DNA from 3 places in the Paenibacillus sp. FSL P4-0127 genome. Region 3 is predicted to be linked to each of the others. Evidence: riboswitches for the same ligand, from Rfam matches in the RefSeq annotation. Region 3 holds a riboswitch; each other region holds the start of a gene.
The links. Region 3 has a riboswitch for thiamine pyrophosphate ahead of NYE74_RS26610 (ABC transporter substrate-binding protein). Riboswitches for the same ligand answer to the same signal wherever they lie in the genome.
Positions count from the first base shown of each region.

Region 1: linked by a shared signal. The riboswitch ahead of NYE74_RS13790 (thiamine phosphate synthase) and the one ahead of NYE74_RS26610 (ABC transporter substrate-binding protein) in region 3 are both predicted to bind thiamine pyrophosphate.
Region 2: linked by a shared signal. The riboswitch ahead of NYE74_RS11125 (ECF transporter S component) and the one ahead of NYE74_RS26610 (ABC transporter substrate-binding protein) in region 3 are both predicted to bind thiamine pyrophosphate.

Region 1 covers NZ_JBBOWY010000001.1:3,085,677-3,093,534, forward strand. The annotation lists gene thiH (2-iminoacetate synthase ThiH) at 1-768, opposite strand, end outside; gene NYE74_RS13780 (thiazole synthase) at 755-1,549, opposite strand; gene thiS (sulfur carrier protein ThiS) at 1,555-1,761, opposite strand; gene NYE74_RS13790 (thiamine phosphate synthase) at 1,774-2,409, opposite strand; TPP riboswitch at 2,885-2,985, opposite strand; gene NYE74_RS13795 (hypothetical protein) at 3,161-4,474, shown strand; gene NYE74_RS13800 (apiosidase-like domain-containing protein) at 4,545-5,825, opposite strand; gene NYE74_RS13805 (PTS sugar transporter subunit IIC) at 5,916-7,220, opposite strand; gene NYE74_RS13810 (PTS sugar transporter subunit IIB) at 7,298-7,597, opposite strand; gene NYE74_RS13815 (PTS lactose/cellobiose transporter subunit IIA) at 7,642-7,858, opposite strand, start outside.
Region 2 covers NZ_JBBOWY010000001.1:2,472,664-2,480,521, reverse strand. The annotation lists gene NYE74_RS11140 (YheC/YheD family endospore coat-associated protein) at 1-455, shown strand, start outside; gene NYE74_RS11135 (energy-coupling factor transporter transmembrane component T family protein) at 466-1,263, opposite strand; gene NYE74_RS11130 (ABC transporter ATP-binding protein) at 1,260-2,975, opposite strand; gene NYE74_RS11125 (ECF transporter S component) at 2,978-3,583, opposite strand; TPP riboswitch at 3,686-3,797, opposite strand; gene asd (archaetidylserine decarboxylase) at 3,955-4,779, shown strand; gene NYE74_RS11115 (AraC family transcriptional regulator) at 5,758-6,543, opposite strand; gene NYE74_RS11110 (aminotransferase-like domain-containing protein) at 6,602-7,858, opposite strand, start outside.
Region 3 covers NZ_JBBOWY010000002.1:2,239-10,096, reverse strand. The annotation lists gene NYE74_RS26640 (sulfate ABC transporter substrate-binding protein) at 1-168, opposite strand, end outside; gene NYE74_RS26635 (lactonase family protein) at 1,373-2,443, opposite strand; gene NYE74_RS26630 (Rrf2 family transcriptional regulator) at 2,532-3,011, opposite strand; gene NYE74_RS26625 (CcdC family protein) at 3,331-3,834, shown strand; gene NYE74_RS26620 (GGDEF domain-containing protein) at 3,831-5,288, opposite strand; gene NYE74_RS26615 (cold-shock protein) at 5,471-5,683, opposite strand; TPP riboswitch at 6,014-6,124, shown strand; gene NYE74_RS26610 (ABC transporter substrate-binding protein) at 6,277-7,326, shown strand; gene NYE74_RS26605 (MTH1187 family thiamine-binding protein) at 7,363-7,656, shown strand; gene NYE74_RS26600 (ABC transporter permease) at 7,653-7,858, shown strand, end outside.

The DNA of each region.
Region 1 (7,858 bases), on a different contig from region 3:
CGACAAGCTGATCTCGCAGTCGGGGTACTTCTGCTGAAGATAATCGGCATGCAGCGCCGTAATAAACGCCTCCTGCCGCCAATCATATAAGCCGAGCAGAGCGCCGATATTTACGGAACGAAATCCCGCTGCACAGCCGCGCTCCGGCGCGTCGATGCGGTTTTTAAAATTACGCTTGGGGCCTTTAATATGCAGCTTCCCGTATGTTCCCCGATGATAAACCTCCTGAAAGACGGTTAAACTGTCAACTCCCGCCTCGGCGAGCTCCCTGTATTCGGTGACGGACATCGGATTCACTTCAATGCCGAGCGAAGCAAAATGCCCGCGCAAAACCTTGACGCAATCCTTAATATAGCTGACCGGAGAGTCTTTGCGCGATTCGCCGGTTAGCAGCAAAATATGGCGGATGCCGGTAGAGGCGATCGCGGCCGCTTCCTGTTCGACTTCTTGCATATCCAATTTCCTGCGCGGAAAATCGTAGATAGAACTAAAGCTGCAATATTCGCAGTGATTCACGCAGAAATCGGACACATACATCGGGGTAAACAGCTGTACGGTATGACCGAACTGGCTCCGGGTCACCTGCCGGGCCATCTGCGCCATCTCCTCCAGGTGCTTTCCGGACGCCGGGGACAGCAAAACGAGCAGATCCTCTTCATTTATTCTTCGCTTTGCCAGCACCCGCTTAATATCCGCAGCGGAATATTGCGGCCAGCGCTCCTGAAAGGAAAACTGTTCCAACGACAATAGTTTGTTATAAAAACTCACTTGTCCGCTCCTCTTCGTCCAGGAAACCGGTTAATGGGGAGGAGGCAACCGCTTCTTGCTGCACCGGGCCCAATCCCGCCAGATAGGCCTGTCTGCCCGCCGCTACCGCACCGCGGAACGCTTCCGCCATGCCAAGCGGATCGCGCGCGGTGGCGATCGCCGTGTTCAGTAAGACGGCAGCGGCTCCCATTTCCATCGCTTCCGCCGCTTCCGAAGGCCGGCCGATGCCGGCGTCCACGATGACAGGCAGCCCCGCTTCTTCGATCATCATGCCGATCAGCTCTTTGGTGCGCAGGCCCCGGTTGCTGCCGATCGGGGAACCCAGCGGCATGACCGCCACGGCTCCCGCATCCCTTAGCCGGAAGGAAGCCGTCAGATCCGGGTTCATATACGGGAACACGGCGAATCCCTCGGCGGCCAGCACTTCCGTGGCTCTGATCGTCTCCATATTGTCCGGGAGCAGGTATCTTTGATCATTAATCACCTCTAATTTGATCCAATGGCCCATGTCCGCCGCCCGGGCAAGCCGGGCGATCCGGATGGCCTCATCGGCGCTACGGGCGCCGGAAGTGTTCGGCAAAAGCGTCATATGCGGCGGGATATGGTGAAGGAGATTTTCCTCCTCCCAGTCCGGGTTAACCCGCCTTAACGCTACAGTAATCACTTCCGCTCCCGACCTTGCGATCACTTCGGGAATCAGCGTGTTGCGGTTATATTTGCCGGTTCCGATAAATACTCGGCTGGACAACGCCTTGCCGCCAATGTGAAATACATCTTCCATGCTTATCAGCCTCCTCCTACAAAATGTACAAGCTCGATGCGATCACCCTCGGCCAGCCGGGTATTGGCATACGCCTCTTTTCGGACAACCGTCCCGTTCAGCTCAATCAAAATTTTTTCCTTATTCCACGGGCTGTCAGCCAATAAATCGTCCACCGTAACGCAATCTTCTTTCAGCAGGGTGTCTTTGCCATTTAGATGTACCTGCAACATTTTCACCTCCTCTCAGGGCCACGCGGCATGGATGGCGTCACGATAGGATTTGGCGTGCGCCGCTGGGTCCGCGGCAGAGTGGAGGCCGGACAGGACGGCAATGCCTTGTGCACCGTTTCGGATGACATCCCCCGCATTATCCGGCCGTATTCCTCCGATGGCAATGACCGGAACCGGGCAGCGAGCGCAGACCTCGGCCAGCATGTTAAGCCCGCGCCCGGGAAGGCCGGGTTTGCTGGATGAATCATAGACATGGCCAAAAAGACAGTAATCCGCTCCCTCACTCGCGGCCTGAGCTGCTTCTTCGGCAGAATGCACGGAACATCCGATTCGCATTCCTTGGGCAAGAGAGCGTACGGAAGCTGCCGGAAGACTGTGGCCCGCCAGTTGAATATTTGCCGCTCCCGCGGCCAGCGCAACATCCAGCCGGTCGTTGATGACGATTTTTTCCAGCGGTACTCCCGCTTGGCGCAGCAGCTTCACCAGCTCGAACTGCTTTTTGGCCGAAAGCTGCTTATCGCGCAAATGAATGTAATCGACATAAGGAAGAACAGCCGCCGCAACGCTCAGCAGCTCATGGCTCTTGATTCCCTCGGCCGATATAAGATGAAGTTCAGGCGCAGCATAAGCTGGGTGACGGTTCATCATGCGGATATCACTCCCAGTTCCATTATTCAATGCTAAAAATAAAGGCTTAACCTAGAAATCGCTGCTTGACAGGCGATTGCCGGAACGACCGGGGCAGCGTCGGCCTTCAAAATAGCGGCTCTTTATGTACTTATTTCGGGAATCCAAGCCTGTTCATCTCCGTTAGCGGCATTTTAAGTACTTATTTTTCTATGAATGGTCCGGAACACGGGCATTTCCTTGCGGCGGGGGAAGATAGAGGCATAAATTTACTCTATTTCTCCTAAATGAACAGATATCATCGGACTAAGGCCATTTTGTATCCTTATTTTTTCAGGAGCTCGAGTTTCTTGGGCAGCCCTGGTTTCTGGCTATTCGATTGTTTTGCCAAGCGCCGTTTTTGGTGGTTAGCCAAAATAAACGCCAAAAAACCGCCCTCCTTCAGGAGGGCGGCTAAGAACAATAACGGGAAATAAGCCATGACAGGCATCAATCCATTCTTAACTCTCCACTTCCCTACGCAGGTATTAACCGGTTCAGGTTCAAAGGGTCCGAATTTGCATTCGTCTCAGCCTTGCGGCACCCCTAGTGTCGATCGATATTGAATTGTTTTATTTTAATATACACTATACATGCTTAACCAGAAAATAACAATTATAAATTTAAATAATAAAATGAATATTTCGGACTATCAACGCCTTTGCTAAAATATCCGATAAATGAATCGTCAGTAAATTTTAGTAAATTTTCTAATGAAGGAGAAAATGAAGAAATGAAACGGAAAATTACGGTGTTCATTGCAGTGCTTGCTATTATGCTGCTTGGCCAAAATGCGCTTGGATCAGCCTCTGCCCAAGATATCGGTTCGATGATGGGGGGCGGTAATTTCACCGATGGCAGTACGACACAAACCAAACGTTTTGAGGGGCTTAACGCTATCGGGGCCGGAATGGCCCGCGTCAACGTGTACCCCCAATATTATTATGCGAATGGTACGCCAACTCCCGAACGGCTCGACAAGATGATGCTTCAAGCCTACAAATACGGAATTACGCCGATGATCCTGTTCGAATACTACGGTTCTTATGCGGACAATGGATTGCCGATCGGCGACTACGATAAATGGTACAGTATCGGCCAGGCTTTCGCCGAACGTTTCCGTCCAAACGGAACATGGGCCCAGAAGAGCGGCATACAGGACTGGGGGATTAGCATTTATACGGCGATCAACGAGCCCGATGTGGAAAATGCGATCTCCAAAACGGATTATCACAATGCGCTTGAAGGTTTGGCGGACGGTGTGCATTCGGTCGATCCGTCCCTGAAAGTAAATCCCGGCGGATTTGCCAGAGCGAATTCGCACAGTGATTTTACCCTTAGAGGTTACGGGCCGGCGATCGCCGATTTGTATAATTCCGGCAAACTCGACGGTATCGATTTGCATACCTACTACGATGTTCAATACGCGCCTATAAAGGGAACTTACAAACATTCTGCACAGAACAACTTTGATTCCGTCAAAAAGGCTTCCGGCATTACGGCGGATATCCACTTTTACTCGACGGAGTTCAACTTCAAGAAACGCGCGATCACCGAAGAAGAAGCGGCCAAAGGCTTTCTGACGGCGATTTGGGATAATCTCGGGGTCGTGAAAAATGACGGCCAAACCCCGGCCACCCAATTTGCGTTTCCGTGGTGCCTCTTTAATTCGACGACCGCCGACGGTTATTACGGTTTAAGTCTGAGCGCGGATTCGTGGGTGCCGACGGCTCGGGGCAAAACGCTGGAGTACGTGATCCGAGCGACAAGAGGGATGTCGTTTGCTTCGCTCGATCCCAAGCAAAGCGGAGAATATGTGCTTAGCGGAAACGGCAAATGGATGTGGGTGTGGCAGAACCTGAATTATTGGACCGATCATAGCGGCGGCTCCTTTACCATTGATGGCTTGCCGGACGGGACTTACAAGCTGGAAGTTATCGGCTGGGACGGAGTAAGGGAGACGATCCCGATCTCCGGTGAAGCTTCTTATACCGTCAGCGGTTTGGCCGAAGGGGAAACTTATATGTTTGTGGCTTATACGAAGTAATTTGCAAGTTATGATAATAAATAGAAGAACCGTGTTGAGCACGGCTCTTCTCGTTCAATAGATGGGAATATCATTTTTTGCTGCCGATCAACAAAACATCCGCTTCGAATTCGTGCATTTCAATGATCGTGATGTTCTCGCGGACGGTAACCTGAGGGACCGCGAATCGCCGGTGCTCCAGGTCGATAAGCGTAAATTCGTAGCCGCCGAGGTCGGCATCCAGCTTCAGCACGGTGTTGACCGGCACATAAACGGCCATCTTGCCGAGGCCGGCGGTGGCGGCCGCGCGGATTTCTTCCGTGTTCTTCAGCACAATATTCCAGGGGCGCAGATCGGCCAAGCCGTATAGCTCAAACAGCCGTTTGGCAAACCCGTAATCCCAGGCTCCTTCAAATTTTAGCGCGGACCGCCAATCGTAAGGGCTGTCGAAGCCTTCGCCGGTCACGCCGAAGCGCCGGCCTTTTTGATGCCAGCTCCAGATACCGTGCGCCCCGTAAGTCACACCCGCTGCGGCCCCGGAAAGCAGGCTTTGCCAGGCGGCTTTGCGGACATCGGCCCGGGTAAAGCGGCCGTAAACCCGGCGGCTGTAGCCCATCTGTTCATAGCAGGGTTCGGAATTGATGACCGGCCGGGTCGCAGGCTTATTGTAAAATTCCTGGGCCAACGTATACGCCGTTGCTTGAAATTGCGAATTGTGGCCGGACTGGTACATATAGAAATCGAGATCGGGATTGCCGGAAAATTCATCGGGCAACATCGCCAGTCTGCCTTGAATATGCAGCGTGGTCAAACACTGCGGACTATGCTGCTTCACGGTGCGCAGCGCGGTCAAGTAATATTGGTTGGCGCGTTCGGAGGGAAAGTCGGTATCTCCGCTGATCACATAGATCGGGTAATATTTAGAAAACCGGTTGGCCGCATAGCGGACGTAGGACTCTACCGCTTCCAGCGGCATTTTCTTCTCTTCCCGCAGCTTGGCAGCCCAGGTGTCCGGGATATAATTGCACCATAACAGGACAAGCGCGGGGACAAAACCTCTGTCTACCGCCATTTGCACCATCGTTTCCGCCCTGTCGAAATAGGATTCGTTGAATTCGAAAAAATTGTAACTCCCGTCCGCATCGCTGGCGAAAGGCTCATACTTTAGCTCACTGCCGCTGGCATCCCATTGCCGCAGCAAATTCATCTGCAGCACATTAAAGCCTTGCTGCTTGCGGTAATCCAGATAGTAGGCCCATTCCTCCAGGGTAATGTTGGTAAATGCGCTCCAGACGGTATCGGCCAAATAGAAAAAAGGCGTGTCCTCATGCACGAAATAACGTTTGTTTGCGGATATTCCAAGTTTGATCATAGGCTATCGCTCCAGCTATCGTAATGGCGAAAAACGGCGGATGGTGTAAATTGCCCGCCGTTTTTCGTTTTGTTCCTCTTTATAATACTATTATAGGGAAACCGGACTTACTGTGGCTACGTCGGACCCTTCTTGCTTATTTTTTTCCTCGGCTGCGCGTTCTTTATTCAAGAGCTGTTTGTCCAGCGCCCGGAAGAACGGATAGTAAATCAGCATGCAAATCGGAACCAGCACCAGCTGCGCTGCGGCCAATTTCCAGCTGCCCTCAATAAAACCAAGCGCAACAATAGGTGTGCCAAACGGCGGATAAATTCCAATCGGCGCCGGCAACAGGCCGACCGTAGTCGCCGCGTATCCAAGCACCGCGCACACAAGCGGAGCCGCCACAAACGGAATGGCCAATATAGGATTCAATACGACCGGAATCCCGAAGATCAGCGGTTCGTGAATCGAGAAGAAGGTTCCCGGAAGGCCCAGCTTGCCGATGGTGCGCAGCTGCTTGCTTTTGGCCATAAACACCAGCAGCAGGGCAAACCCCAGCATCGGCGCATAGTTGCAGAAGATGGACCAGAAAGCGACGCCGATAATGTTCGGCAGCGGAGCTCCGGCTTGAAACGCTTCGAGATTGGCCAAGTCCAGGCTCATCCAAATCGGCTTCACGATCGCCAGGATAACGATGGCCCCATGAATGCCGAACATCCACAGCGCCTGCATAATCAGCACGGCGATAATCAAGGCTCCAAGCGATCCGCCGAGTCCTTCCAGCGGTACCTGCAAATACGTGTAAATAAATTCATGGACCGTGCCGAAAGACGTTTGCATGAACAGTCCGGCTACAACGACGAACACCAGAGCCACCAGAATGGCGGGAATCAGTCCGGAAAAGGTTTTAACCACGGTTGGCGGAACACTGTCCGGCATTTTAAGCGTCCAATTGCGGTCGACGATCCAGATATACAGGCGCGCGGCGAGCAGGCCGACGATCATGGCGACGAATAATCCTTGCGCCCCCAGCCATTGCAGCGGCAACGCCCGCACCGTATCAAAAGTCTGTACGGGGGTGACGATTAAAAATGAGAGCAAGGCGGTAGCCGCGGGAAGCAGCGGGTCTTTGTCGAAAGCTTGAGCCAGCCTGTAGGCGATGAAGAACACCGCATATAATGCGATAATCCCGGTGGTCATCGTCGAGGCCAGACCGATAATGCCCTTCACCGGGGCGATGAAGTTCTGATAAGGCTCCCACGCCAGCGCGGAGAAAAGCGTGGCGAAGGCGCCGATGATCAAGAAGGGAAGGGTGGACATCAGCCCGTTGGAAATGGCGCTCATGTAACGGTTTTGCTGAATTTTCCCGGCCGCTCTTTGCAGTTTGTGCGAGAACTTTGGTTGATTGTTCATAAATTTTCAACTCCTGCTCAAGGCTTCATAATGAGATGCTGGAGAACGCTTCCATTTGTGCGGATTAAGCGCTTGCCTCAAAGGGCCAAAGCGTCGGCAAGCACTTTTTCCCCGTTCATCATCCCGTAGTCCATCGTATTAATAACGCTTACTTTGATGCCTTGGGGTTCATATTTTGCTTTGAAATCGCCTTCCAGATAACCGACCTGCGGTCCGATGAGCAGGACATCCGTCTTGTCCGCGTACTCTTTAAAGGAACTTTCGGAAGTGGCTCTGATTTCGACCTCCAGGTTTTGCGCCTCTGCGGCCTTTTTCATCTTCTGCACAAGCATGCTCGTCGACATTCCCGCTGCGCAAACCAATGTAATTTGTTTCATGTTGTTTCCTCCTTAACCGTTGCAAGTTTTAGCGTGTTTTCTTTTCATCGGCGGTCCAGTTTGTTGTAAAGGTCCACGATATGTTCGGCCAAGTCCCGGATCGTGATCGCCGACATCAGATGATCCTGCGCATGTACCATCAGCAGCGTGACCTCATGGGAGGTCCCGTCCGCTTCCGATTGGATCAAACGGGTTTGCGCCTTATGCGCTTTGACCAGTTCGGCTTTGCCTTCATTCAGACATTCCGCGGCTTGCTCCGCT
Region 2 (7,858 bases), on a different contig from region 3:
ATTTGCGCGTTACCGTCCAACGCGGCGGGCTCGGCGAATGGGCCGTCACGGGGCTGTTCGCCAAGGTGGCCCGCAAAGGCAGTTTTCTGTGCAACATCGCCAAGGGAGGGGAAGTGATTCCGGCGGCAGAGCTGCTGGTCCATGTTTTGTCCCCGCATTCAGCCTCCGCGGCCCTCGCCCATGCAGAGGCGCTGGCGCTGGCGATCAGCCGTTATCTCGGCAAGCAGTTGCCCCTGCTTGCCGATCTGGGTCTCGACATCGGCCTCACCATGAGCGGGCGTCCCTACTTTATTGAATGCAACGGACGCGACCAACGTTACGGATTCCGCAAAGCCGGGTTGACCGAGATATGGAAAAACACGTACCGTCAGCCGATGTCTTACGCAAGATACCTGCTCGATCATCCGCAAGGGCGGCCGGCCGCGCCAAAGCTGCCGCAGGAAAAAGCCTTATGATCGTCCTTGCTCACCTGACATCGGCAATGCCGAACAGCGGATACGTCCGTGAAAGCGCGAAGGCGGCCGCCACGGCAGCGCCTATGACGAGCAGCGCCAGCAGGTCATACCGCGAATAAGCGAAGCGGTAATAATAAGTGCGCGGCCGGCTGCCGTCGAAATCTTTGGCCTCCATGGCCACGGCCACGCGGTGCGCCCGGCGGATGCTTTGCGAGAGCAGCGGCACCGCGTAAAGCCGGGCCAGCTTGGCCCAGCCCCGCGGTCCCCGCGGCGTGCGCACGCCGCGGATGCGCAGGGCGCTCCGGCGGATCTGCAGCTCCTCCCAGACCATCGGGAGCAGCCGCACGGAAGCCATAAAGCTGTAAGCATATTTGGGCGCAAGCTTAACCTGCTGCATCAGCGAGTAAAACAGGGCGACGGACGAGGTGGTCAGCACGAAAAGCAAGCCTTCCGCCGCAAAGGTTACCGACTTAAGCCCGATGTGAACGCCGCGGTAAAAACTCTCCTCCGAAATGCGAATGAGGCCCCAGGACCACCATTCGTGCTCGCCTTTGCCGAACAAAATCATCGTAGAGGAAGACGAAATGAAGATGAGCAGAAAGGGCAGGACAAGCAGCGCGATTTTCCACGGCTCGTATCCGCTCAGCAGAAACAGGAGCAGCGTAAACAATACGGCTTGATAAAACATGAAATCGGGACGGTGCGTAAACAAGGTCACCAGAAACAGCAAAACGAACAGCGCCAGCTTGCAGGCCGGGTTGGCCCGGTGCAGCCAGCCTTTCATTTTGGGGGCCAATAGCGGCTTCATCGCAGGGTCACCGCCTTTGGGGCAGAGCCGGAGGCTGCTCTGCCGGGGGCGGAAGAAGCGAAGGAGCCGGCCAATTCGGACAGGCCCGTTCCTCCCCGCTCCGCCGCAATCCCGGCCATTGCCGCCCCGCGTTCCGTGCAGAAGCGGGAGACCAGCCGCCCTTCCCGCACTTCCCAGCGCTGGGTCGCTGCCGTGGCGGCAATCCACTCCTCGTGCGTGACCATCACGATCGCCGTCCCGCGCCGCCGCAGCTCTTCGCATAACGAAAGGATCGCAAACGCGTTTGCCGCATCCTGGCCAAAGGTCGGTTCGTCGAGCAGCAGCAGCGGCTGCTCGCGCACGGCCGCGCTGGCGACGCTGAGCCGCCGTTTTTGCCCCAGCGACAACTGGTAGGGATGCCGCCCCTCGTACCCTTCCAGGCCGAATTGCCGCAAAATCCGCGCCGTACGCTCGTGAATCCCTTCTGCGGAAAGCCCATCTTCCCTGAGGGAAAAGGTCACTTCCTCGTCCACCCGGTCGGCGACAAATTGAAATTCCGGGTTTTGAAAAACAAAGCCGATTTCCTGCGCCGCCCGCTCCATCTGACGCCGGCGGACGCGGCGGCCGACCTTGCCCCCCTGCAGCGGGACGCCCCGCAGAAAGTATTCGCCCTCCGTTTTCAGAAGTCCCATCAGGCTGAGCAGCAGCGAGCTTTTTCCCGCGCCGTTCGGTCCTGTGACGGCGATAAAATCGCCGGGCATCACCGCGGCATGTTCGACTTCTATAACCGGCCTCCCCATCCTCAGCCCGCGAAATCCTTTAAGTTCGACAAGCGGCGCGGGGCCGGGGATTGGGCCGGAGCACGCAGCCGCCGAGAACGGAGCGCTCGAGGGAGCGCCCAAGGGAAAGCCCGGCGTCCCGGCGGAGGAACCGCCGCCATCCCCGCTCCGCGCCGGAGCCGGCACCGGCTCCAGCAGGCGCCGCCCCTCCGGCGCGGCCAGAAACTCCGTCCAAACTCCGGGATACCAGATGCCGAACTCCTTTAACTCCCGCCGGAACTCCGCAAAAATCGTCTCCGGCGATCCCTGGCCCAGCAGGCGGCCGTCCGGTCCGAACAACGCGACCCGGTCGACGAGTCCGAGCGCCAGAATTTCCTCGATCCGGTGTTCGACGATGATCAGCGTGCGGCCCTCGGCAATGCGGCTGACGGACTGCCAAATCTGCTCGCGCCCTTCGGGATCGAGCAGCGCGGAAGGCTCGTCGAGCAGCAAAACCTCCGGATCGCCGAGCAGCACCGAAGCCAAAGCGAGCCGCTGCTTCATCCCTTGCGACAGGGCCTGGATCGGCATGTGCAGCTCGGGCAAACGCAGCCCGACGTCCTCCAGCACCGCCTCCATCCGGGCGGTCATTTCCGGCTTGGGGACCCCCAGGTTTTCCAGCGTAAAAGCCAGCTCCTCATCCACGAAAGGCATGCAAAACTGGGTATCGGGATCCTGAAACACATAGCCCCAGGAGCGGGGCAAACGCTGCGACGCACAGCGCATCGGAACCTCTACAAGCCGCGGGATAATCCCCGACAGCACCTGGAGAAGCGTGGATTTCCCGCTCCCGCTGGGGCCGAGCAGGAGCACTTTTTCCCCGCGAAAAGCCCGAAAGCTCAAATCCTTAAACACAAACCGCGTCTCCCCCGGAAATTTCAGCCTAAGATCGCAAACTTCAACGGCCGTTTCCATGGTTAATCATCCAGCGCCGCATAATCTTTGGGATCGACGGGGCGCAGCAGGGTGGTCACGCCCGTGGCCTCCACGGCTTTGGCCAGCCCGTAAGCGAAGTAGCCGGCGATCAGCGCGGAGCTGACGGCCCGCATCGCGTATTTGGCGATCAGCAGCCAGGTTTCATAGTCCTGCACATATCCGTAATAAATATCCGGAATGATGGAGCCGACCGCGGCCCCGATGCCGGCCAAAGCGGCGACGGAACCGGAAAATTTGCGGTACCGGAAAGCCGCGAATACGAGCTCCGCCCCCAAGCCTTGCAGCACACTGTACAGCACAAGCTGAACGCCCCATTCGCTGCCGAACAAAATTTCCACATGAGCTGCGGCCACTTCCGCGATCAGCGCCACCCCCGGCTTACGGATCAGCAAAAATACGAGCGTCGGAGCCAGAAACCACATTCCGTAGACGATTTCATCGGCCTGCGGAAACAGCGGCGAGAATAAGTTATACACCGAGCTCCAGAAATGATAAACTACGCCAAGCACGACCGACACGAGCACGGTTACCAGCAGATCGCTCAGCTTCAGCCCGCGGCCGCTTTGTTTTGTTGCTGCCTCTTGCATGTTTTTCTCCCCTTTTCAAAAAATATATTTTTTTCGCAAACGACAAAAAACCGCCAGAATAAGCTCAGGCGGCGCTCAGGTCACGGGTATGGACGCAGGGTATATCCCGGACATTCGATTCTCTACGCTGGCATTATCCAGATCAGATTAACGGTCCGCAGCGGAATATGCTGCCATCTCAGCCTGATTCACTCAAGCCCCCGTATCGTATGCGATTGTCTTTAACATACACCAACCGTTTTCAAGCATCAAGAACAAATTTTAAACATTCAAGTTTCAATGCGCGGGAGAAACCGCTTTCATGTTGATTTCGTCCCCGTTCTGTGTCAAGATAAGCGGAAGTGGCACATCAAGAGTAGGAGGTTGCTTTCTTGGCGGCAGCATGGATGAAGTGGATGACGGAATTGTCCTCCCGCAAATCGGTTTGCAGGCTGATGGGAAAGTTTTCCCATTCGGAAATCAGCCGGATGATGATCCCTTTGTTCGCAAAATCGTACGCAATTCCACTGCATGAAGCGGAAAAAGAACTGCGGGAATACCGGACGCTCAACGAATTTTTCACCCGCAAATTAAAGCCGGGCATGCGTCCGGTTCATGCGGAGCAGGGCGGCATGGTCAGCCCCGTGGACGCGCTGATTACGTTTATGGGGGAAATCCGCTCCGGCACGATTCTAAACGTGAAAGGCCAGGATTACTCCGTTGAGGAACTGCTCAACCGTTCCCCGCGCATCGAATCGTATAAGCATGGCTATGCTTTTGTGCTATATTTGAGCCCGACCGATTATCATCGCATCCATGCCCCCGTCACCGGCAAAAAGCTGGAAAGCGAGCATATCAAAGGCCGGGTATATCCGGTTAACGACTTCGGCATGCGCCATATAAAAAAGGTGTTATGCCGGAACGAGCGGCTGATTACGTATATTTCCCATGAGCATGGAGAGGTGGCGCTCGTCAAAGTCGGGGCGATGAACGTCAGCAGCATCAAATATACCGACGAACGGGCGAAAAGCTGGAACCAGGGAGACGATCTCGCCTATTTCGAATTCGGCTCCACCGTGGTGCTGCTGACCCAAAACGGCACATTTGCCCCGCTGCCGGGGCTCGCACCGGGACGGAAGATCCGGATGGGCGAGCCGCTCGGAAGCTTTGCAGCCGCGGGCGCCAAGGTGAAGACGCCTCCCAAGGACGCGGATTAATGCTGCAGGCAGCGTACAAAGAGGATGATTTTGACTAAGCCGATGCATAACCACAGCACGCACAGGATAAAGGCGAGATGGCCAATACCTGCTTTGAGCCGTATTGTTTCGATAACTGTTCCAGTTTGAGGCTCATTGGTTAATTGAGACATTTGATCATCTGCCGGATTTTCTCGGTCCCGATAAAAACAACGGCAGCAACGATCACAAATAATATCATATCGAGCGTGGTTTTAAATATGAACCCGGGTATGGATGTATTATTGAGTGGATGCCGAAAAAAAGCGAGCTGCCTATAGGTTAAATCGCTAACGATATGGGCCAGCAAAAATTGCAGGGCAAACTTCCAAAGCGATTTCATATGATCATGTCATTCCTTTTATGAATAAAGGTCACGTTCTTTCTAGTAGACGATTCTGGAAATAACGTCAGCATAATGGCAAGTGAAGACTTGAGAAAACGACAAAATAATCTATTGAAGATCTCGGGTGACAACATAAAGAAAAAAAAGGGCGCTATTTCAGCCGATGTCCCCCATGTTGCGTGAATTAGAGGAATTTTATGGCGCTATTTTCATGATTTAGTGGCGAAAGGCCGCCTTTCGACCTATTCATCGAAAAATAAGACCCAAAAGTTCCCCTATGGTGATAAATAGGCTCAACTTCGGAAAATAAGACCCTAAAGTTCCTCTATTTTATGGGGACGCCATCTCCTGAGCACAAGACTAATATAGAACAAAGTGATCCATGGCCCCTGTCCGCAGATAAGCCATACTATTTCCGGATCATTCTACTAGTTCTTTTATAGCATACCTGACTATCCTTACATCCCCCTGTCGCCAACCTTAAATTAATCTTAAGAAGGTTCGCGGACAAGAGACCGGACAAGGCCTTCAAAGCGAATGGCGGCATTATCCGGCAAAAATAGCAAAGAACCCGGCATACCTTAAAAATCCTTAAGGCAACCGGGTCGCTTTCATTATCTGATTTCCGACGGACTTTTGCCGGTATACTGCTTGAATTGGCGGCTGAAAAAGAAAATGTCCCGGTATCCGAGAGCGTCGGCCACCTCCGTGACGTTCATGCCGGCATGCAGCAGCAGGTGCTGGGCGCGGTCGATCCGCGATTTGATGATGTACGATTGAACGGACATCCCGATGATTTCCTTGAACTTGATCGAAAAATAACGCGGGGACAACCCGGCGCGCGCCGCCAGGTCCTGCACTTTGTGGGGCAAGCCAGGATGCTGGAGCACGTAGTTGGCGACCTCGTGGATCACCTCATGCAGCTGGTTGCTGACTTTTTTCTCCATCGGCACCTGGCGCTCCTCGCGCAGCAACTGAATGAGCAGCTGTTTAAGGATGAGCCGCGCCTCCTCTTCGGCGGCGTAAGCCTTTACCAGAAACAGGCGGACATAACGTGACAGCATGTATTCAAAATCGAGGGTATCTTCTAGCACGCGGTAAGGTCCCGGCACTTCGGTCACCGGTTCACTGACGTCGAAATGGATATACGTGAGGACAAGCGGACGCTGCGGATTATGCGTGGCGCTCGTATGATCCCCTTTCCGGAACAGGAAGCAGCTTCCTTTGCTGACGGGAATCGGCTGGTCGTTCAGGACAACCGTTCCTTCGCCGCTCCAAACGTAAAACAGGTCGTAATTATCCAGCGGTTTTTCCCGCTTGTGCCATTTCCAACCGGGCTCGCATACGATTTTGGCAAAAGCCGGCTTCAATATAAACGAAGACGGTGAAACGTGAAGCATGTCCTTCCCTCCCGAAAAAAAATCCTTCAAAATGAATGTTTATTCTCTTATTATACCCTTAATTCCCGTTCACTTGAATATCTATCCACGCCGCTTTCATGCGGTTCACCCCTTCGAGCAGCGCTTCCTCGTCCAAATGGGCAAAACAAAAGCAAGCGGCCGGCTCGCCCGGGGTCAACCGGTAGATGGCGGCGTCGCGGAACAACACGCCCCGCCGGGTCGCCGCGGCCTGAAAAGCGCGGTATTCCTCCGGCGACTTCCGCCAAAGCGCGTACATCAGCAGCCCGGCGTCGGCCGGCTGGAGCCGGAACAGGCCGCCCAGTTCGCTTTCCAGCCGGGTGCGGAACACTTCCTGCTTGGCGCCGTAATAACGCCGCATCCGGCGCAGATGGCGGTCATAGCCGCCCGTTCGCACGAACCGGGCCAGCGCCCGCTGCTCCAGCCGCGCCGGGGGCGCCGGCTCGTAGAGCGCCTTGGCGCTCGCCAGCGCCCGCACCAGGCTGCGCGGGAGCACCGCATAGCCGATCCGCAGAGCGGCGAACATCGTCTTGGAGAAGGAGCCGATGTAAATGACGCGCTCCTCCTGGTCCAGCGCCTTCAGCGGCTCCAGCGGGCGGCCGCCCCAGCGGAACTCGCTGTCATAGTCGTCCTCGACGATGACCGCGTTCCGCCGCGACGCCCATTTCAGCAGCTCGCGCCGCCGGGCGTGGGAGAGCACGGCGCCGGTCGGGAACTGCCGCCCCGGCGTCACAAACAGCAGCCGCGCGTCCCAATCGCGCGGCACGATGCCGTGGCCGTCCAGCTGCGCCGGGACGGCCACGCCTCCGCAGGCGGCGACCGCCCGGGCAATCCCGTAGTAACACGGATCTTCCAGCACCGCCGGTTCGCCTTCCCCCAGCAGCAGCTGGGTCAGCAGCGTTATCGCCTGCATCGAGCCGTTGAACAGGCAGATTTGCTCCGCATCTGCCGAGATGCCCCGGCTGCGCCGCAAATGTGCGGCGATCGCCTGGCGCAGCTCCAGCTCGCCGAGCGGGTCCGCGCCAGTGCGGCCGGGATCAGCGCTCTCCCCGGCCGCGCCGCCCGGATCAGCGCGGTCCAGGCCCGCACGCTTTGTGTCGGCGCGGCTTCCGCCAGCTCCGGCCGCGCCGGACCCGCACGCCCCGTACGCTCCGTACGCCCCGCTCACGCCCGCGTCGCTGCCGCCGTCGCCGCCCGCGCCGCCGGACTTGCCGCGCGCCGCCCAGGCGAGCGCGCTTTTCCACTCGGCGGCCGGGAACAGCGCTTCCCACGGCCCGCCGTCGCGGTAAGAGATCAC
Region 3 (7,858 bases):
GGATACGTTCAGCAGTTCCACTTCCTTAAGCTTCTCCCCGCCGCCTGCAGAACCGGCTTGCGCACTGGCCTCCTCGCCCCGCTTATTATCCGCCGAGCAGGCCGTCATCACCGTCAGCATCGCCAGCACCAAACCCACTAGAACCCCTTGTTTCCACAGTTTGATCATCGTATCACTCCCCTTGCTCTCCTGATATTTTCTTGAAACGCCGGCAAGCTTTATGCCTCCGGCACAGCCCTAAAAGGAGGACGGAGAAACGCCCCAATCCCTACGGTCAAACCGAGCCGCTACCCGTGTCTGCCAAGGCAAGTAGAGCGTTCCTCCGTCCGTACGGTTAGAACATTTTAAATTATTCCTACCTGTTTAGTATGCTATGGTGATATTTTATTATCGGGAGCCTAAAATTGTCAAACATTTTATTCAAAAAAACCAAATTATTTATAAGCTCCCCTTATATTGCGAAAAGCGAATGTACGAGCCGCAAAAATGGGGGGGGGGGTTATTCGTTGAAATGTACGAGTTTGGCGTGGGCGGACCGTCAGGTTTGCGGATGTGCGGCGTACTGCAGAATAGCTCGGATAAGTGTGGTCAGTTGTGATTGGGGTCAAATTGGGGCAAGTAGGGCAACGTCAGGAGGTTAGGTTGGGTTAGCTGGGTTAGCCGGGTTAGGTCAAGTTAGGTCGGGTTAGATGAAATCAGGCTAGGTCGGATCAAGTTATATCGGGTTAGATCAGGTTAGATCAGGTCAGGCTAGGCCAAGTTAACGGCAAAAAATGTCGCTATATCTCGCTTTGTACATTCATCCGGAAAAATAGAGGATTTTTTTGCCGCTATTGTTTGTCCGACACGTATATTTGTTTGATTTCAGCCGATCTGCGCACAAATAGAGACATTTTTTCCCCCTATCTCAACAATCCAGCGTAAACCGAAGGAAATAACGACATAAATTGCCGCTATTCTCAGACAAGGGGCATTACTATTGCATCAAACTTGACAAGACGCGTTTCTCTTTTGCATTCTAACGGTCGCCACAGCGGATATTTACTCCTGCAACGCCATTTTCAAACTCTAACGGTTGCCATGACGCTTATTTCGCTTAAACCCGGCTATTTGGGGTCAAATCAGGGCAAATAGCAGCGTTCACAACCGTTAGAATTTAGAATGGGTCTTTTTTCGCAAAATAGCGGTTGGTACAACCGTTAGATTTCCGGCGGGAGCGGATCCCTGCCTAATTACCTCCGTTAAATGCAACGCCAGTGAAAGGAGGCCGAAAGGGGCGTAAACGGGTGTACTAACATGGCGACGGGGCGCGCGAAAAGGCCTCCGAACGCAGTACGCGCCACGCTTCTGCCGGCATCCCCAGTCCCTGCTTCTACAACGCTCCCGGGTTCAGCGGCTCGATGCAAGCAACCTTGGCGATGGCCAGCTCCCGGCCCGCGGGCGACAGCTGGCCCGTTTCCGCATCCCGCCGGAATGCCGCGATATTGCCGCTGTATTGGTTCGCTACCAGCACATAGCCGTCCAGCACGGCGAAGTTCCGCGGCCAGTTCCCGCCGGTGCCGGTCCATTCCGGGTCGTTAAGCTTGCCGCTGCCCGGATCGATGCGGAAGCGGACGAGGCTGTTGTGCCCCCGGTTGGAGCCGTACAGGAAACGGCCGTCCGGAGACAGGTGAACGTCGGCCGGATAGTTTTCGCCCCGGAAATCCCCGGGCAAAGTGCCGACATGCTCCAAGGGCTCCAGGCGCCCTTGCCCCGGATCGTATGCGTATACGGTCAGCGTGTTGTTTAATTCGTTTATCCCATAGGCGTACCGCTCGGAAGGATGAATGGCAAAATGGCGCGGTCCGGAGCCGTCCGGGAGCCGCAACTCCCCGTGTTTAGCAAGCTTTCCGTCCTCCAGCCGGTATATAGCGATCCGGTCGATTCCCAAATCGGAGACGTAAATGTACTTCCCGTCCCGGCTGGGAACGGCGCTGTGGGCATGTGGCCCCTCCTGCCGTTCCGGATGAACGCCGCCGCCTTCGTGCTGAACGTTCGATCGTATCCCCGCCAGCGCTCCGTCCTCGCCCAGCGCAAAGCTATTCACATTGCCGCTGGAATAATTGGAGGCGAGCAGGCAGGCCCCGCGAGCCTTCGCCAATGCGAGATGGCAGGGATCCGCCCCGAGCGTCGGAAGCTCGTTCAGCTTGGTCAAGCCGCCATCCGCCGGGTCGATCGCAAAACTGACCGTTTTCCCTTCACTCTGTTCGCTGACCGCATAAAGCCGCCATGCCTCCATATCCGCGACCAGGAAAGACGGGTTCGCAATCCCGTCCGTTTGCCCGAGAATACGCATTGCGCCGCTGCGCAAGTCCAGTTCGCATAAATGAATCCCCGGGTCGCCCATCTCCGCGTAAGCGCCCGCAAAAAACAACCTGAAATCCGTTCGCTTAAAAATACTCACCCCATCATTCCCCCTTTGGCTTCCCGCGCTTCCAACAGACCCTCCAGACCCTTCGTATCCTTCAGACCCTGCATATCCTGCATACTCTTCATATTCTCATATTTACCCGTTTCTCATATTTCCCCGTGCAGCGCTCTCTTCCGGCCTGGCTGCCGGTTTCGTCCACCATCCGTTTGACCTCCGACAAGGAAAGCTCATCGAAATACGACTCCAGTCGCTGCTCTCCGCCGCTGAAAATCCGGTCCATGACCGTATGCATGTTGGACGATATTTGGCAGGAGGACTTATCGCTGCCGGAGCACCAGCCCGGGTGCAGCGAACCGCGGGCAAACAGGCGGTACAAATCGCCCAAGGTGACCCGCGCAAGTTCCGTGTTGAGCTGGTATCCCCCGCCGGCCCCCTCCTTCGTGGTCACCAATCCGTGCTTTCGCAGCGAACTAAGCACTTTGCGCACGCGGGCCGGATGGGTCGCGACGCTGCAGGCGATTTGCTCGCTGTTGGCCATTTGCTCTCCTTGATTGTCCAGAAACAACAGACAATGGACCGCAACCGTAAATTCGCTATTCATTTTCCTTCCCCCTTACCTTGCAGGTTTGAAACATGAGCGGCCGATTATGTTATAATGTTCTCGCGAAATACTATTAGAGGTTGTTCAAAAAGTCGTCTTTTGATCACGAAGCAGGTCAGGAAGTGGTCTCGACATCGAATCTTGGATTCAGCCGGGCCTTCCGTTGCTCACGTACCCAAAACGTACGCTCCGCTACTCAGTCCCTAGCTTCATCCAACCTTCTCGGTGCTGAAAACCCGACTTTTTGAACACGCACTATTAACAAGTATTTAGTTTTGTCAAACAATAACTTCCTTATATAGAAAGGGATCGATCTCCCATGCATGCGATTAATCCGTCTTACATGCAAATCGCCTTTACCTTCGGCGCCATGGCCATGGCGATTGCCGTGCTGTTTATCCGCCTTAAGGCAAGCCGCAGGCCCGTGACGATCAAGAAAATCATCATCCCCCCGCTCGGCATGACGACCGGGTTCATGATGTTCATCGTTCCCGAGACGCATATTCCCGTCACTTGGGGAATCATCGCCTTTGCTCTCGGCTGGCTGCTGTTCTCTTATCCGCTCATCCGGACCACGAAATTCGAGAAGGTGAACGGGCAGGTTTATGCCCAGCGCTCGCGCAGCTTTATTTTTATTCTGATCGGCCTGCTCGCTGTCCGCATGCTGCTGCACGAAGCGGTGGAGCAATATATCTCCGTGATTCAGACCGGCGCCGTCTTCTTTCTGCTGGCCTACGGAATGATTGTCCGCTGGCGGCTGTTTATGCTGAAGCAATACCGCGCCATGACGGCAAGCCTCGACAACCCTTCCGATTCCGCTTAAAGCTCCGCGGGCTGCGATTCCGTCCAGCCTTCGACCACAGACCGGTTGCGGCCGGCCTCCTTGGCCTTGTACAAGGAGCGGTCGGCGCTGCCGATCAATTCCTGCCCGTCGACCGGATCAAACGGCTGAATGCAGCAGCCCCCGATACTGATCGTGACTGAGCCGGAAACCGCGGAAACTTCGTGGGGGATGGCCAACCCGGACACCGCCCTGCGAAGCCTCTCCGCTATACTCCGGGCTTCCCCGGCGCCGCAATCCGGCAAGATCACGACAAATTCCTCCCCGCCGTAACGCGCCGCAAATCCGCCCATCGCTTGCACCCTCTTGTGGATCGCTTGGGCGATGGAACGCAGCACCTCGTCTCCGCCCTGATGTCCATAGTGGTCATTGTAGGCTTTAAAACAGTCCACATCGATAATCAGCAGCGACAAGGACGTCGATCTATCCCCCGGCGATACCATTTCCCGCGACAAAATCTCATCAAACCGGCGGCGGTTCGGAATTCCGGTCAACCCGTCCAATTGGGTCAGCCGGGTTAATTTCTCGTTGGCCTTCTCCAGTTCGATGCCGGACGCAATCAATTGCCGATGCTGTTCCGAAAGCCGGATAAAAAGCCGGTTTACTTCGTTAACCACCGAGCAGATTACGACCGTTGCCGCTACGACCGAGTTGATTTTGGCCATGTACCAGCCGAGCGAAAAGCGGGTGCCGGCCAGCAAGGTCAGCGTCACGTCCATCAGAAGCCCAATGATCGCCACCGTCAGCCATAAGTGCAGGACCGTGTGGCCTTTGTTTCGCAAGGCCATCACGAGCAGTGCCGCCAAGTTCAGCAGCCATACGGCAGGGCCGAGTCCGGTCGAATTTAACTGCCGGTAATCGCTGTATCGAATAATTTCGGGCAAGGCCCGCTCCCCAAAGATCGACAAATCAATGAGCCCAAGCGCAAGCAGCAGAGTAAACGAAATCCCCGCCACGCCCCAATTGAAAATATGCTCCTTTTTCCCGATCGGCTTCGGCCATATCGATTGCGTGAGCACGTACAATAATATACCCAAAGAAAAACCGCTATGCCAAAACACCCACAACCATCCCGCGGCCTGGCTGCGCTCGCCAAAATACCAGGCATCGGAAAACAGGCCCGGAAACGTAATGATATGTGCGGCGGTAATGATTCCGGTAAACAGATAGGTACAGGACAAGACCAGCAGCGACGGAATCCCGGACGCCCGGTATTGGCTGTAGGCGATAAAGGCGGTAAGCAGATCCCCGAAGATCAGCCAGGCGATGGCGGCGGCAAAAAAAAGCTCCAGCCCGGGCGAATTTCTCAAACCGAGCGGAATCGCCGCCATCGACACGGCCACGATCAAAATGGCCAGAAAAACCGCGAATTTTCTTTGCTTGCTTCCGGAGGGAATGTCGAAAACCTGCGATGCCACCTTGTAATTTCCATGCATAGGCGGGCAAATTCCCCCCTTCTGGTTGTTTTTCGTGTAGTACCTCCAACATAGTGGATTTTAAATGGAGATGCAATCTTTTTCTCCCGGCTGCCGCAAAACGGCAAACAGCCGCATTCGCTTTGGGGCGAACACGGCTGTTTGGGGGCAAGCAACGGTATTTATACAAAAATCGGATTAGCCTAGGAAGACGTTCTGGGATCGAAGGTGGGATTTTTCAGTTGAGGCAGCATCCTCATCCCCTTCTCCATTTCCGAAGAGCATAAAGGACATACCGGCGTGTAGTCGAACGTAAAATTGTCCCGCATCCAGCCGTTGCAATCCTCGCTGGTGCATGACCAGACCGGGGTGTTCTCCTCGGGAATTTCCTCCAACGGTTTTTTACGGTAGCTCATCATTTTCCTCCTCAAAATGGATGTTGGTCAACCAATTCGGCAAGCAGCCAAACGCCGCTTGTATGAGCTGAATAAAAACGGCTCCTGGCGCTATTGGGGCACACCAAGAGCGTTGAGCCTATCAAAAAAAATCACACATTGAAAAAAGTTCCATCCGCAAAAGCGGCACCCTTTCAATACGTGAAATATCACGTTTTCAAACCATCTATTGGTTCAATTATAACGGTTTTCCAAATAGAAAGCAAATCTCCTGATATTTCAAACCTCCTCCCTTTGCCGGGCTGGACAGACGCGCCGGAGAAAATTATAATGACTATTGAACTCTGCAGTTGAATCGTTCAGGGGTGCTGGAATCGGCCGGCTGAGATTGTATCCCTCCAAGATACTGACCCTTAAACCTGATCTGGATAATGCCAGCGTAGGGAGCCGTCATGGATGGAATGATTTTGGATGTTTTAAATTCCGCCCGCCGATCAGCGTCCCGAATCCGGGACGTTTTTTTATTGTCCGGACCTTATGGCCATAAAGCTTTCGGGCGCCTTCAGGTTACAGATGAACACAACTAGCGGAAATTTAACGAGATGAAGGAGAGAATGGCTGTGAAAAGAAAAAAACGGACTTCCCTGGCGGCGGCCCTATCCTGCCTCCTGCTGGTCCTGGCCGGCTGCGGCGGCCAAGCCGCCGGCGGCAGCGAAGGCAATCCGGCCGCGGGTGCCGCCGCGGACAATGGAGGGGCCAAGGCGCCGCGCGACGTTAAGCTCGTGCTCGACTGGAGCCCCAACACGAACCATACCGGTTTATACGTCGCCAAAGAGCTGGGATATTTCAAGGAGGAAGGCCTGAACGTGGATATCGTGCTCCCCGGCTCCGGCGGCGCGGAAGCGATGGTCGCTTCCGGCGAGGCGCCGTTTGGCGTCAGCGTGCAGGAGAACGTCACGCAGAGCCGGACGCAAGGCGTTCCGCTCGTATCGATCGCGGCCGTCATTCAGCACAACACCTCCGGCTTCGCCGCTCCGGCCGGCAAAAACATCAAATCGCCGAAGGATTTTGAAGGCAAAACGTACGGCGGTTGGGGATCTCCGGTAGAAGAGGCCGTCATGAAGTCGATCATGGACCTGGAAGGCGCCGACGTCGGCAAAGTCAAATTCCTCAACATCGGGGATGCCGACTACTTCACCGCCGTGAAGCGCGACATCGACTTCGCCTGGATTTTCTACGCCTGGACCGGCATTGAAGCGGAGCTCCGGGGCGAGCCGCTCGATATGCTGTACGTCAAGGACTACTCCGATAAGCTCGACTATTACACGCCGGTTATCGTGACGAACGAGAAAACGATCGCAAACGATCCGGAGCTGGTCAAATCGTTTATGCGCGCCGTGTCCAAAGGATACAATTACGCCGCCGATCATCCGGACGAAGCCGCGCAAATTTTGCTGAAGGCGGTGCCTGAACTGGACCATGACCTGGTCGTCGCCAGCCAGAAGTGGCTTAGCCCGAAATACCGCGATGACGCGGCCCGCTGGGGCGAGCAGAAAAAGGAAGTATGGCAGAACTACTCCGACTGGATGCACGAGCGCGGGCTGCTGGAGAAGCCGCTTGATGTCGGCGCCGCGTTTACAAACGATTTTTTGCCTGCCGAGTAAAAAGAAAAATAAACCCAAGAAAGGATGCTGAATTTTATGCCAAATGCACTGCTTAGCATTCAGATCATTCCGAAAACGCCAAACGGCGAAGACGTCATTCCGTATGTCGACCGCGCAATCGAGGTCATTCAGGCCTCCGGGGTCAAATATCAGGTGAATCCGCTGGAGACCACGATGGAGGGCGATTTGGACGAGCTGCTGGCCATCGTCAAAAAGATGAACGAAGCCGTTATCGAGTTTGGCAGCACCGGAATCATTTCGCAGATTAAAATCTCCTACAACCCGCAGGGCGTCAGCATGGATAAGCTGACCGCGAAATACCGCCCATGAATTTCCGCAGCCTGTGGAACAGCGTATGGCCGCCGCTTGCGGCGGTCATCCTGTTTTTGCTTGTTTGGCAAGGGGCTACGATCTTCTTCAATATTGATAAATGGGTTTTGCCCAGCCCGCTCGACATCGGCCGCGAAGCGGCTGCCGAGGCGGCCGGTTTAAGGGAGCATACCTTCGCTACGCTGCGCCTGATGCTGGCCGG